2 regions of the Arthrobacter sp. PAMC25564 genome follow, and region 2 is predicted to be linked to the other one. Evidence: predicted binding sites of a transcription regulator. Region 2 holds the regulator's gene; the other holds the start of a gene.
What was found. Region 2 encodes HrcA, which represses chaperone genes, less so after heat shock. Its sites were predicted from a motif close to TTNGCACTCGNNNNNNNCGAGTGCNAA; they were not measured.
Positions count from the first base shown of each region.

Region 1: the regulator HrcA is predicted to act here: its motif matches at 2,986-3,012, upstream of groL (chaperonin GroEL).

Region 1 is NZ_CP039290.1:4,102,905-4,107,822, reverse strand. It holds gene E5206_RS18895 (uracil-DNA glycosylase) at 1-1, opposite strand, end outside; gene E5206_RS18890 (DUF3263 domain-containing protein) at 226-510, shown strand; gene E5206_RS18885 (LytR C-terminal domain-containing protein) at 550-1,218, shown strand; gene E5206_RS18880 (cold-shock protein) at 1,378-1,581, shown strand; gene E5206_RS18875 (ABC transporter substrate-binding protein) at 1,632-2,855, shown strand; gene groL (chaperonin GroEL) at 3,194-4,828, shown strand.
Region 2 is NZ_CP039290.1:2,571,367-2,576,284, forward strand. It holds gene hemW (radical SAM family heme chaperone HemW) at 1-1,120, shown strand, start outside; gene E5206_RS12020 (DUF4870 domain-containing protein) at 1,178-1,597, opposite strand; gene E5206_RS12025 (DUF3097 domain-containing protein) at 1,736-2,584, opposite strand; gene hrcA (heat-inducible transcriptional repressor HrcA) at 2,841-3,854, shown strand; gene dnaJ (molecular chaperone DnaJ) at 3,977-4,918, shown strand, end outside.

The sequences.
Region 1 (4,918 bases), 1.5 Mb from region 2:
TCTCAGCGAAGCCATGGGATTCGGCCGCCGGCGGCTCCAGCGGGAACAAGGCATCGGACTCAAAGGCGTCGGAAGCAAACACAGGGTCCATTCTCGCAGGCCGCCCGAATGGCAACTGTCTTAGCGGGCCCGTAACATGGAGACCGAGTTTTTATCAGACCAGCCAAGGAGTGTGACGTGGCCGAAACAGCGCAAAATCACCTGCCGACGTCGGAAGCTACCGGCGTGGATACCGGTCTGGACGGGTCCCCCAAGGAGTCGCCGCTGAGCGCCCGGGAGCAGCAGATGCTGGCGTTGGAACGGCAATGGTGGAAGTACGCCGGAGCCAAGGAACAGGCCATCCGGGAGCTCTTCGACCTGTCCGCCACGCACTACTACCAGATCCTCAATGCGCTCATCGATACCGAGGATGCGCTGGCCCACGATCCGATGTTGGTGAAGAGATTGCGTAGACTACGTACGTCACGCCAACGTGCGCGCACTGCTCGCCGTTTGGGTTCAGACGCGTAAAACCACGGCCGAACGCGCAGATTCCTGCCGCAAACGGCCATGGCAACTTCGGAAGAAATCAGCAAGGACGTCGCTTTCACCATGACCAAATACGCTCGGGATGAATTTGACCGGGTCCCGGAGACCTCCACGCGGCAAGGTGTCCATCGGGCAGTCTCGCTATCCCGGCGCCGCAGCCTGGGTGCCATCCTGGCAGCCGGTTTCGCAGCCCTGGCCATCGGACTCGTGGCGTTCCTGATCCTGCCGAAGCTCGGATTCGCCTCTGCCGGGGCAACCTCGGCCCTGACGGCCGGGCAGGCCGGCGCCTCCGCAGCTCCGTCACCCACGGACTCAAGCCCGGCGCCCTCCAGCGCGGCTCCGAGTGCGTCACCCAGCGAGGCGCCGTCGGTCCCGGCGTCCGCCCAGGGTACGCCGACGACGGCCGTCCCCGCCGTGGACAAGAGCCAGCCGGTGACCATCTACAACGGGACAACCACGGCCGGGCTTGCCAGCCGGGTGGGCGGCACCGTCTCGACAGCGGGCTGGACACTCGGCACCCTGGGCAACTGGCCCGGCACACGGCAGTCCACCTCCGTCATCTTCTACAGCGGCGCAGCGCAGCAGGGCAACGCCGAGGCCCTGAGCGCGCTCCTTGGCATCCCGACCATGGTGCAGTCCGCCGAATTCAAGGTCCCGCTCGTCGTCGTGCTGGGGCCAGGCTTCCAGTAGCCCGATCCGGTGACGCCTGCATAACTATTCGCCGCCGACCCGGCCCGCATGCCGCCCCCGTGCGCGATGCTTTAGGTACTGTATCTGCGGACTTCGTTTCGCATTCTGCGGCGCACATCGTGGTGGGCCGTCCGCCAGCTAACTGAAAGTGTGGACATCATGGCACTGGGAACCGTCAAATGGTTCAACGCCGAAAAGGGCTACGGCTTCATCACCGTGGACGGTTCGGGGGACGATGTCTTCGTGCACTGGTCCGCGATCCTCGGGGAAGGCTACCGCGCCCTCGACGAGGGCCAGCGGGTCGAGCTTGAGGTCGGCGAGGGCGAGAAGGGCCCGCAGGCCGAAAGCGTCCGGCCCGCCTAGTGGCTGTCCCCGGAGCGGTCGGCGCCGGTGCTGTCATGACTGTTGCCGTCATGACTGTTGCTGCCATGACAGGGTGTGCGGGGCCGTCGGGCAGCGCCCGCGTGACCACGGCTCGTGCGAGTGGCGACGGAACGCTGCGGATCGGCCTGATCCTGGACAACACAGGGCGGCAAGACTTCCTGAACGCGCCCCAATTGGCTGCGGCACGGCTCGCCATCAAGGAAATCAATGCTGCGGGCGGCCACAAGGGCAAGCCCGTGGAGTTGCTGCCCGAGACGGTCAGCCAGGACTCGGCAGCCCAGGCGAAGTCACTTGTGGCGGCCAGGGCCGACGTCGTCATCGGCCCGACAGACTCCAGCCGTGCCCCCGGCGCGATTGATGTTCTTTCCAATGCCAAGGTGGCGGTCATTTCCCCCGCGAACTCGGCCAACGGGCTCAGCAGGTACAAGAGCGGCGGCTACTACTTCCGCACCGCGGCCGCCGACACCGCCCAGGCCCCCGTCCTCGTCAAGCTCGCGAAGGACAATGGCGCCAGGACCGTCGCCGTTGTCCACGAAGAGGGCAGCTACGGCAAGGACGTCTCCGCGGCCGTTACCACGGCAGCCCGGCAGGCCGGGCTGGATCCGGTAGCCGACGCGGAGTTCAAACCCGGCCAGGCCCAGCAGGCCGCCGTAGCGGCCAGGGCCGCGGCACCCGATGATGTCATCCTGATTGCCCGCGACGGCGCCCAGGGCGCCATTGCCGAACTGAACAACGTTGGCCAGGCTGGCAAGAAGCTGATCCTCAGCGACGGCGCCGTCAACCAGTACGGGTCCGGCCTCGGCTCCCGGGCTCTCGACGGCGCCCGGGGAATCCTGCCCGGCGTCTTTCCCACAGTGGACTTCCAGTCAAAGCTGGTGGCCGTCGATCCGGGCCTGAAAGACATGACCTTCGCCGCGGAGACCTACGACGCCGTCATCCTGGCCGCCGTCGCAGCCGCCGCGGCCCAGGACGACGCCGGCACATCCATCGCCGCTAACCTGGTGGCCGTGTCCGGCGGAATGGCAGCCGGCGGCACGCAGGTCTCGGGCGAGTCCACGGCCTGCCACAGCTACCAGGAATGCGCCGATGCGATCCGTGCGGGCAAGCGACCCGACTATGATGGCGAGTCCGGCCGGATCAACTTCGATGCCAACGGCGACGTCACCGCGGCCAACTACATGGTCTACAGCTACGGGGCGGACAACAAGGCCACGATGAGCGGCAGCGAAACGGCCAGCAGCACCGGCGGCTGATCGCTCGTAGCGTATTGCGATGAAGCACTGTGCCGGTACAGTGCCGAAACGCCGCCGATACAGAGCCGCAACGGCGGTGTCGCGTGTCTCCGCTGCTTGCACTCTCCCCGGGGGAGTGCTAATTATTGATTTAGCACTCCCGAGTATTGACTGCTAAAACAACGCCCGGTCCGCCCGGTCGCGAAGTGGCGCAGCCGGTCTGGGAGCGAAAGAAATACCTGGCTGGGGTGAGATCCCGGCCCGGCGGCATACAGAGGCCGCCGGGCAAGGATCGTCCGTCGCGGGCACCGCAGCGTAGGTTCATTCTTAACGTCTGTCCCGAAAGGACTACTGCCGTTATGGCCAAGATCATTGCATTTGATGAAGAGGCACGCCGCGGTCTTGAGCGGGGCCTGAACATCCTCGCCGACGCCGTCAAGGTCACCCTCGGCCCGCGTGGACGCAACGTCGTCCTCGAAAAGAAGTGGGGCGCCCCCACGATCACCAACGATGGTGTTTCCATCGCCAAGGAGATCGAGCTGGACGATCCTTTCGAGAAGATCGGCGCCGAGCTGGTCAAGGAAGTTGCCAAGAAGACGGATGACGTCGCCGGCGACGGCACCACCACCGCCACCGTGCTTGCACAGGCCCTGGTCAAGGAAGGCCTGCGCAACGTCGCGGCCGGCGCCGACCCGCTGTCCCTGAAGCGCGGCATCGAGAAGGCGGTTGAAGCCGTCACCCGTGAGCTCCTGGCTTCCGCGAAGGAAATTGAAACCAAGGAAGAGATCGCCGCTACGGCCTCCATCTCCGCCGGTGACAACGAGATTGGCGCCCTGATTGCCGAAGCCCTGGATAAGGTCGGCAAGGAAGGCGTCATCACCGTCGAGGAGTCCAACACCTTCGGCCTCGAGCTTGAGCTCACCGAGGGCATGCGCTTCGACAAGGGTTACATCTCCGCTTACTTCGTCACCGACGCCGAGCGCCAGGAAACGGTCCTTGAGGATCCGTACATCCTGATCGTCAACTCCAAGATCTCCAGCGTCAAGGACCTGGTTGCGATCCTCGAAAAGGTCATGCAGTCCGGCAAGCCGCTGCTGATCATTGCCGAGGACATCGAGGGCGAGGCCCTGGCCACCCTGATCGTCAACAAGATCCGCGGCACCTTCAAGTCCGTCGCCGTCAAGGCTCCGGGCTTCGGTGACCGCCGTAAGGCCCAGCTCGCCGACATCGCCATCCTCACCGGTGGCCAGGTCATCGCCGAGGAAGTCGGCCTCAAGCTTGAGACCGCCGGCCTCGAACTCCTGGGCAAGGCCCGCAAGGTCACCGTGACCAAGGACGAGACCACAATCGTCGAGGGTGCTGGCGACGCTGACCAGATCGCCGGCCGCGTGTCCCAGATCCGCGCCGAGATCGAAAACTCCGATTCGGATTACGACCGCGAGAAGCTGCAGGAGCGCCTGGCCAAGCTGGCCGGCGGCGTTGCAGTCATCAAGGCCGGTGCCGCAACCGAAGTTGAGCTCAAGGAACGCAAGCACCGCATTGAGGACGCTGTCCGCAACGCGAAGGCTGCTGTGGAAGAGGGCATCGTCGCCGGCGGTGGCGTTGCCCTGATCCAGGCCGGTGCCAAGGCATTCGCGAACCTGCAGCTCTCCGGCGACGAGGCAACCGGGGCGAACATCGTCCGCGTTGCCATCGACGCGCCGCTCAAGCAGATCGCCTTCAACGCCGGCCTCGAGCCGGGCGTTGTGGTCGACAAGGTCCGCGGACTGCCTGCAGGCCACGGCCTGAACGCAGCAACCGGCGAGTACGTGGACCTGCTGGCTGCCGGCATCAACGACCCGGTCAAGGTCACCCGCTCTGCCCTGCAGAACGCGGCTTCCATCGCCGGCCTGTTCCTCACCACCGAGGCCGTTGTGGCCGACAAGCCGGAGAAGAACTCCCCGGCCATGGGCGGCGACGACATGGGCGGCATGGGCGGCATGGGCGGTTTCTAACCACCCGGCCCCAAGCCACCAGGACATGCAGATCGACGACGGCGGTCCCACCTTCGGGTGGGGCCGCCGTCGGCGTCTGGCAGGATGGAC
Region 2 (4,918 bases):
GTTCTGCGCCGTCCGCTGCGGGTACTGTGATTTCAACACGTACACGGCCACCGAACTGGGCGGCGGGGCATCCCAGGACGCCTACGCCACCACAGCCATCGCGGAGGTGGACTTCGCCGCCCGGGCGTTGCAGGGCTCCGGCCTGCCGGAACGGCCCCTCGGGACCGTGTTCTTCGGCGGGGGAACGCCGACACTGCTGCCGGCCGGGGACCTGGCCCGTATCCTGGCAGCCGCCGTCGCGGCGTGGGGCCTGCAGCCCGGCGCCGAGGTCACCACGGAAGCGAACCCGGATTCTGTCACGCCCGAATCGCTGCAGCTGCTCGCCGACGCCGGCTTCACGCGCGTCTCCTTCGGCATGCAGTCCGCCGTTCCGCATGTCCTGAAGGTCCTCGACCGCACCCATACCCCGAGCCGGGTTCCCCGGGCGGTGCAGTGGGCCAGGGACGCCGGCCTCGCCGTCAGCCTGGACCTGATCTACGGCACCCCGGGGGAGTCCCTGGCCGACTGGCGCTGCTCGCTGGAGACCGCGCTGTCCTACGGTCCGGACCACATCAGCGCCTACGCGCTGATCGTCGAGGACGGCACCAAGCTCGCCGCCCGGATCCGCCGCGGCGAAGTGCCCGGAATCGACGACGACGACCACGCCGCCAAGTACGAACTTGCCGACGAACTGATCACCGCCGCCGGCCTGGGCTGGTACGAGGTCAGCAACTGGTCCCGCACGCCGGAGCAGGCCTGCCGGCACAACCTCGCCTACTGGCGCGGGGACGACTGGTGGGGGATCGGTCCGGGCGCGCACTCACACGTCGGCGGTGTCCGCTGGTGGAACGTCAAGCACCCCACCGCATATGCGGGACGGCTCGGTTCAGGCGTGTCGCCCGCCGCCGGACGGGAAACGCTCGACGCCGAAACCCGCAACGTGGAGCGCGTTATGCTCGAGGCCCGGCTCAACTCGGGGCTGGAGACCGCAGGGCTGGGGGATACCGGACGCCATGCCGTCGCCGGGCTCATCGCCGACGGCCTCGTGGACCCGGCCGTGGCTTTCAAGGGCCGCCTGGTCCTCACGCTCAAGGGCAGGCTCCTCGCCGACGCCGTCGTCCGCAGGCTCCTGCCGGACTGACCCGGCCGGCCGGCGGCACGCCTGGGGAACAGCGCCCCCGGGGAGTTGGCGGCGGCCCTACTTGATCCAGCGCAGGTTGAACTCGTAGCGGTGCGGCTGGCCACGGTTGACGTGGATGCCCGCCGCGACGGAGAAACACGTGACCGCAATCCAGATCACGGTGGCCAGGACCGCGAAGAGGTTGCCCACCACCGGCAGGAACACCAGGATGTTCGCCAGCACCGCGGCAATCGTGGGCGGAAGCGTGAAGTTGAGCGCTTCCTTGGACTCCTGGGCCGTGAACGGGCCGCGGTCCTTGAAAATCAGATAGATCAGCAACGACGGTACACAGCCAAGGATTCCGCCAAAGTGCGCCAGGGTGGCCCACTGCCGGTCCTCGTTTGCCGTCAGCGGCAGCGCATTTGCGGGAACGCCATGGTACGGGGGCTGGCCATGGCCGGCCTGGTGGCCCGTGTGTTCGCGTGCGTCATCTGCCACGGTTACATCCTTCGGATTGCGGTGGTGCGTTGGTGCCTGGGAGAGCCGGGCCCCGCATGGAGCCGCCGTACCAAGAATACTTGCCTGGGCGTGAAAAGTGGATCGGGCCCGGCCGTGATGGTGCGCCGGGCGGAATGCCTAGGGCACGGTGAGGAAGTCGATGACCTCCTCCACCCGGCCCAGCAGGGAAGGTTCGAGGTCGGCGTAGCTGCGGACAGCGCCGAGGAGCTTCTGCCAGCCCAGCCCGATGTCCTCCTTGGTGCTGTGCGGCCAGCCGAAGGCCGTCAGGATGCCGGTCTTCCAGTCCATCCCGCGCGGGATCACCGGCCACTGCTCAATGCCCAGGACTGCGGGGCGGATGGCCTGCCAGACGTCCACATAGGGGTGGCCCACGATCAGCACGTTCCCTGCGGCGCCAGGGGAGGCCATGACCGCGGCCGCAATCCTGGATTCCTTGGAATCCGGCACAAGGTGGTCCACCAGCACCCCGAGCCGCCGGCCCGGGCCCGGGCGGAAGGCCGCCACGGCGCCGGCGAGGTCATCAATGCCGTGCAGCGGCTCGACCACAATGCCTTCCACCCGGAGGTCGTCGCCCCAGACCCTTTCGACGAGTTCGGCGTCGTGTTTGCCTTCCACCCAGATCCGGCTGGCCTTCGCCACCTGGGCGCGCTGGCCCTCAACCCGGACCGATCCCGAGGCAGTGCGGGTGGGAGCGGGGGCCGGGTTCTTCCGGGGTGCCGGGGGCATCAGGCGGATGGGCTGGCCGTCCAGCAGGAAACCGAAACCCAGCTGGAAGGACCGGGACTTGCCCCGGCGGTCCTCGAGGGCCACGACATGCATCCCGCCGGACTTCTCGACGCGCGTGACCGCGCCGACCCAGCCGGTCTGCACTTCCTCGAGCACCATGTCCCGTTCCACCGGAACCTCGGGGAGTTGCGTCTTGGCGGGAGCGGACAGGTCCTGGGGTCCCCAGTTCTGGTACGACATCTCTTACACACTGCTTTGCACTCGGAATGTACGGCGGTCAGGGAAACGATCGAGGGGCGGCCGGGCTGTGCCCGGAAACAGCTACGCCCGGAAACACCAGCCCGGGAGTAACGCCCGGAGCGAATCCAATGCTAACAACGCGGCGACTCATATTAGACTGGTTAGCACTTAGGTATGTCGAGTGCTAACCGCGGGCCGCTTTTACCGGCAGGCGGCGGGCGGCACCGCATGCGGGAAAGCCGATTGGAGGTGGAGCGTGAGCGAACCGCGCAAACTCGAAGTGCTGCGCGCCATCGTGGAGGACTACGTCCATTCCCGCGAGCCCGTTGGCTCCAAGGCACTCGTTGAACGGCACCACCTCGGCGTGTCCAGCGCCACCATCCGCAACGACATGGCCGCCTTGGAAGACGAGGGACTGATCACGGCCCCGCACACCAGTGCCGGACGGATCCCCACGGACAAGGGCTACCGGCTCTTCGTGGACCAGATTTCGGCGGTCAAGCGGCTTTCCCCCGCGGAACGCCGTGCGATCCAGGCGTTGCTGGAGGGCTCGGACGACCTCGACGACGTGCTGGACCGGACCGTCCGGCTGCTCGCGCAGCTGACCAACCAGGTCGCCGTCGTGCAGTATCCGCATCTGAGCCGCGCCCGCGTGCGGCATATCGAATTTGTGCTGCTCGCGCCCCGGAAGGTGCTGGCCGTGCTGATTGCGGATACCGGCAAGGTGGAACAGCGCATCATCGACATCGGCCGGGACCTGCCCGACGACGCCCTCGCGGAGCTGCGGAACCAGTTCCTCGGCAGCCTGTCCGGCACCCCGCTGAACCTGCTGCCGCAGAACCTGCAGGCCGTCGTCGCGAGCTGCCAGCCGGTCCGGCGCGCCGCGGCCCAGTCGCTGGCCCGCGGCCTCGAAGCCCTTGCCGCCAGCAGCCGCGAAGAGCGCATGGTGATGGCCGGGACGGCGAACCTTGCCCGTTCCAACGTTGATTTCCCGCTGAGCATCGGCCCGGTGCTCGAAGCGCTGGAAGAGCAGGTGGTCATGCTCCGCCTGCTCAGCGAGATGGCCGAGGACCCGCGCGGCGTGACGGTGAGCATCGGACGGGAAAACCCGTATGACGGGCTGGCCGAGGCCTCCGTGGTCGCGACGGGTTACGGCCCGGATGCCACGGCCAAGGTCGGCGTGCTGGGCCCCACGCGGATGGACTATCCAACCACCATGGCGGCCGTCCGTGCGGTGGCCCGCTACCTTTCGAGGATCCTCGGACCCTGAAGAACCGGCCCTGAAGCGCCGGGACGGCTCAGCCGGCAGCGCCGCGGGCCGTCGCACACTGGACTTTTTGCCCCTTACCGGCAGTACAACACCGGCAGTACAACGAGGAAGAGAAACGAACTTTGAGCAGCCATTACGACGTTCTTGGAGTCTCCCGCGAAGCGACGGGGGAAGAGATCAAAAAGGCTTACCGCAAGCTGGCACGGAACCTGCACCCGGACGTGAACCCCGGGGATGATGCCTCTGACCGTTTCAAGGCGGTCACGCACGCCTACGAGGTGCTGTCCGATCCGCAGAAACGCCGGATCTACGACACCACCGGCAATGAAAACGGCACCGACAACGGCTTCGGCGGCGGCAGCTACTCCGGCCAGGGCTTCGCCTTCCAGGACATCTTCGAGACCTTCTTCGGCGCCGGCGGCCAGTCCGGCCCGGCGTCCAGGGTCCGCCGCGGCCAGGACGCCCTGATCAGCGTGCGGATCGACCTGCGTGACGCCGTGTTCGGCGTCAACAAGAAGCTCGAAGTCGACACCGCCGTCACCTGCCCCACCTGCGAAGGCTCCTGCTGCCGCGATGGCAGCCACCCGGAACGCTGCGACATCTGCGGCGGCAGCGGCCAGGTCCAGCGAGCCGTCCGCTCCATCCTCGGCCAGGTCATGACCACCGCCCCCTGCGGCACCTGCGAGGGCTTCGGCACGGTCATCAAGGATCCCTGCAACGAGTGCAGCGGCCAGGGCCGGATCCGCAGCCGCCGTTCCCTGACCGTCAAGGTTCCGGCCGGCGTCGCCACCGGAACGCGCATCCAGCTTTCGGGTCAGGGCGAGGCGGGCCCCGCCGGCGGCCCCGCCGGCGACCTCTACGTGGAGATCCGGGTCAACAACGACGCCACCTACGTCCGCGAGGGCGATGACCTGCACGCCAGCCTCAACATTCCGATGACGGCCGCCGCCCTCGGCACCGAGCTCAGCCTCGACACCTTCGACGGTCCGCAGGAGATTGATGTCAAGGCTGGTACCCAGTCCGGCGAGGTCATCACCCTGCGCGGACTCGGCGTCACCCACCTG